2 regions of the Abyssisolibacter sp. ZYX002 genome follow, and region 1 is predicted to be linked to the other one. Evidence: a T-box and tRNA genes for the amino acid it is inferred to sense, from the RefSeq annotation. Region 1 holds a T-box; the other holds one or more tRNA genes.

Region 1 (2,470 bases):
TTTCTGGTCTTGTTGAAAGCTCTACGTTATATTTAAATCCAAATAAGTTATAGAAATCATCTACAAACTTTAATACTCCGAGTACTTCATCTTTGATTTGTTCTGGTAACATAAATATATGAGCATCATCTTGTGTAAACGATCTAACTCTCATTAACCCGTGAAGTGTTCCTGAAAGCTCATGTCTATGAACTAATCCAAGCTCAGCCAATCTTAGTGGAAAATCTCTATAGCTGTATCTGTTATTCTTATATACCAACATAGCACCAGGACAGTTCATTGGCTTAATAGCATGATCCATATCATCTATTTTAGTAAAGTACATATTTTCTTGGTAATGATCCCAATGCCCTGATGTATGCCATAGCTCTTCGTTTAGTATTATTGGACTTTTTATCTCTCCATATCCTCTAAGAACATGCTCTTTTCTCCATAAATCTTCTAATACATTTCTAAGAGCCATTCCTTTTGGATGGAAGAATGGAAAACCTGTTCCAGCCTCATTTAAACTAAATAAATCAAGTTCCTGACCTAGCTTTCTGTGGTCTCTCTTTTTTGCTTCTTCTAGTCTTTCAATATACAAATCCAAATCTTTCTTTTTCTCAAAAGATGTTCCATATAGTCTTTGTAACATCTTATTGTTTTCATTACCTCTCCAATACGCTCCTGCTATATTCAATAGCTTTATTGCTTTTACTTTCTTTGTTGATTGTAGATGTGGCCCCGCACAAAGATCTACAAAATCTCCTTGTTTATAGAAAGATATTATTTCTCCCTCTGGTAAGTCTTCTATCAACTCTACTTTATAGTCTTCGCCCATTTCTTTCATTTTTTTGATAGCTTCATCCTTTGGTAGTATAAATTTCTCTATCTTCAAGTCTTCTTTAACTATCTTCTTCATCTCTGCTTCAATTTTTACAAAATCATCTGGCGTAAATTTATGCTCTGTATCAAAATCATAATAGAAGCCATCCTTGATTGCTGGTCCTATTGCAAGTTTAGTATCTGGATATAACCTTTTAACTGCTTGAGCTAATATATGAGAACTTGTATGTCTAAATATATCTTTTGCATCATCGTTGTCAAATTTTAATAGTTCTAAACTAGCATCTTCATTTATCTCTTCATTTACTCCAACGGTTTTACCATTTACCTTAGCTCCTAAAATAACTCTAGCTAAACCTTGGCTTATGTCATTTGCGATATCAATAACTTTTATTCCTGATTCATACTGACGTACACTGCCATCTGGTAATGTAATATTAATCATTTTAACTCCTCCTAATATTATTTATTTCTAAATATAAAAACTCCCGTTCCTAGAATCTCTTCTAGGGACGAGAGTATAATTCACGCGGTACCACCCTAATTAAATATCAAACTGATATTTCACTCACTTTAATAACGCTTTCGCGGAAAATCCTTACGTCACAAAATCATGACCTCAGATACAGCTCTGGGTTAGTTTTCAACTAGCAAGTAATAGGGTACTTACAGCCACGGTACTCCCTCTCTTTATTACTCTCTCTAATTTACTCGTCCCTTCATAGCTTTTTAACTATTAACTTTGTAAACATTATAATTATATTATACAATATTGTCAAGGGTAATTTTCAAAATAACAATATATGTTTACATAATTACCCAGGAAATGCTACTTCTTATATCTCACACGATAACTCTTTCCTTTTATTTTTTTATCTTGCAATCCTTTATATACTAGTCTTTCTTTTTCATTTAGTATCTCAATATTGGTCACTTTACCTTTAATCTCTATTTTACCTATATCATTATTGCTGATTCCGCCTATTTTTCTAATCGCTTGCATTAAGTCTTTTTTAGTAAATGAACTATTCACTACACCAGCGTTTATCTGTAACTGTACCCCTCTTTTGCTTCCTGCGACATAACGATTCTTTTTGGACATTCTCTTTTGTTCCTTCTTGCCTATTCGTCTTTGTACATGTCCACCTTTACAAGGTATTTCGTAGCCCAAGAATTTTTCCAATTCTTCAAACCTACTCTCCTCACGCTCTGTCACAAATGTTATAGCGACTCCGTTTTGATCTACTCTTCCTGTTCTTCCTATCCTGTGAATATAGTTTTCGTTATCAAACGGCACAAAGAAATTGATAACATGTGTAACTCTCTCTACATGGATACCTCTAGCTGCTACATCTGTGGCTATCAAACAGTTGTAATGTCCTCTTTTAAACGCTGCCATTGTGCTCATTCTGTCTATTTGTTTCATACCTCCATGAACACGACAAATAAGATAGCTCCACTTTTTCATGATATCATAGAGCCTTTCTACTTGCTCTTGTGTATTACAAAATATTATGGTTTTTCTAGGAGCTTCTCTCCTTAACATCATTTTTAAGAAATCAACCTTTTTGAGTGCTTCTACTTTATAATATATCTGCTCTATCTTATTTAGTGCAGAGTTATCTGGCTTAACTTCTATTCTTTC
Region 2 (2,470 bases), on a different contig from region 1:
TGAACATCTCTACTCCTGTACATACTACTGATCTCTTCTCTTCTGTTAATCCTACGATCTCTATTGTATCTTGTACTTTTAGTACTCCTCTTTCTATTCTTCCTGTTGCAACTGTTCCTCTACCTGTGATTGAGAATACGTCCTCTACTGGCATTAGGAATGGTTGGTCTGTATCTCTTGCTGGCTCTGGTACTGCTCTATCTACTGCTTCCATAAGCTCTAATATCTTTGTTCCCCACTCACTTTGTGGATCTTCTAATGCTTTTAATGCTGATCCTACTACTACTTCTGCATTATCTCCATCAAACTCATATTCGCTTAGTAATTCTCTGATTTCCATTTCTACTAACTCGATTAACTCTTCATCATCTACCATATCTGCTTTGTTTAAGAATACTACGATTTGTGGTACTCCTACTTGGCCTGATAATAGTATATGCTCTCTAGTTTGTGGCATTGGACCATCTGCTGCTGAACATACTAGAATCGCTCCATCCATTTGTGCTGCTCCTGTTATCATGTTCTTTACGTAGTCAGCATGTCCTGGGCAGTCTACGTGCGCGTAGTGTCTTGCTTCTGTCTCATACTCAACGTGTGCTGTTGATATTGTGATTCCTCTTTCTCTTTCTTCTGGAGCTTTATCTATATTATCAAATGCTACTGCTTCTCCAGTTCCTAATCTCTCATGTAACACTTTTGTGATTGCTGCTGTTAATGTTGTTTTACCGTGGTCTACGTGTCCTATTGTTCCTATGTTTACGTGTGGCTTATTTCTTTCAAATTTTGCTTTTGCCATTGTTTTCTCCTCCTTAATTTCACTTTAAATTACTATAATATGGAGCCCATGACCGGGATTGAACCGATCACCTCTTGCTTACCATGCAAGTGCTCTACCTACTGAGCTACATGGGCATTTCATCTTTATATATCTTTTATTTCTAGATATCTTTCTAGCTTCCGCTTTACTCTTTGCAATGCATTGTCAATAGATTTTACATGCCTGTCCAATTCTACTGCAATCTCTTGATATGATTTTCCTTGTAAATACGAAGTTAATACTTCCCATTCTAATCCGCTAAGTATTTCACCTATTTTACTCTCAATATTATTTAATTCTTCTCTGCTGATAATAAGCTCTTCTGGATCTGTTATCTTTACTCCTGAAATAACATCCATTAAAGTCCTATCAGATTCTTCATCATAAATTGGCTTATTAAGCGATACGTAGGAATTAAGCGGTATATGTTTTTGTCTTGTTGCTGTTTTTATTGCTGTTATTATTTGTCTAGTAATGCATAGCTCCGCAAAGGCCTTAAATGACGAAAGCTTATCCTGCTTAAAGTCTCTTATTGCCTTATAAAGTCCTATCATGCCTTCTTGTATTATATCTTCTTTATCCGCACCAATTAAAAAATATGACCTAGCCTTAGACTTTACAAAATTCTTGTATTTCTTAATTAAGAATTCTTGTGCTCTTATATCGTCTTTAGCATATTCTACAATTTCTTCGTCGGTCATTTCACTATAATTGTTAATATAGATTTCAGAAGATTTATCTAGATTAGTAATTTCATTTGTTACAGTAAGCTGCACTAACATCGCCCCCAAGTTTTAACCAATGTTCACAAGGTTCATAAATTTATTATATAGTAGCAAACTGTGTAAGTCAAATGATTTACATATCTCTGCTAAGATTTTGGAGTTTTTTTACAACATCCATGTCAATTATGTCTTCTATTGTCTCTCTTGTATTATTCACCTCTAGAGTTTCTTTCTTTTTTGTTATTTTATTTTTTACTCTACTTAGCTCTATTTCAAGCTCTCTAGCTGAAATTCTTGTTGCTCCTCTACCTAATATAATCTGTTGTTCTGCCCAGTCTGATGTAGCCACCCTAACTAGTTTTTGGTTTTTTACTAATTTGGATATTGATCTTTCTATATAACTATCTGCAGTTTCATCTTCTTTTGTATAAACAATATCCACATTTAGCTGACTATCTTTTTTACCTGTATTTCCTTTTACTAAATGTGCATCAAATACTATAATTACTTTAATTCCAGTAAACGATTGGTACTCTGCCATTAACTCTATAAGCTTATTTCTTGCTACTCCTAATCCTAATTTACTTAATTCTTTTAGCTCCATCCAAGCATTTATAATATTGTAACCATCAATAAAAATAAATTCTTTATGCTTTTTTCGCTTTTTATTCTTTTTTGACATGATATTTATCCACGTTGCTTTCTTATTTCATACAACAATATTCCTGCTGCTACGGAAGCATTTAAAGAAGTCACTTTTCCCTTCATAGGTATCTTCACTATTAAGTCACAGCTTTCTTTAACTAATCTCTTCATTCCTTTTCCTTCGCTACCTATAACTAAAGCTATCGGACCTTTCATATTAGTATTGTAATAGTAATCTTCTCCGTCCATATCCGCTCCATAAACCCAAATCCCTTTTTCTTTT

The links. The T-box of region 1 lies ahead of thrS (threonine--tRNA ligase). A T-box ahead of a tRNA ligase gene usually reads a tRNA of that ligase, here a tRNA-Thr.
Region 2: it encodes a tRNA-Thr, which carries the amino acid that the T-box ahead of thrS (threonine--tRNA ligase) is inferred to sense. The anticodon was not compared.

Annotation. Positions count from the first base shown of each region.
Region 1 covers NZ_JARMXH010000001.1:19,474-21,943, reverse strand. The annotation lists gene thrS (threonine--tRNA ligase) at 1-1,270, opposite strand, end outside; T-box leader at 1,331-1,557, opposite strand; gene P3X86_RS00075 (DEAD/DEAH box helicase) at 1,655-2,470, opposite strand, start outside.
Region 2 covers NZ_JARMXH010000004.1:47,601-50,070, reverse strand. The annotation lists gene tuf (elongation factor Tu) at 1-796, opposite strand, end outside; tRNA gene P3X86_RS12720 (tRNA-Thr) at 837-912, opposite strand; gene sigH (RNA polymerase sporulation sigma factor SigH) at 922-1,569, opposite strand; gene P3X86_RS12710 (NYN domain-containing protein) at 1,676-2,224, opposite strand; gene rlmB (23S rRNA (guanosine(2251)-2'-O)-methyltransferase RlmB) at 2,230-2,470, opposite strand, start outside.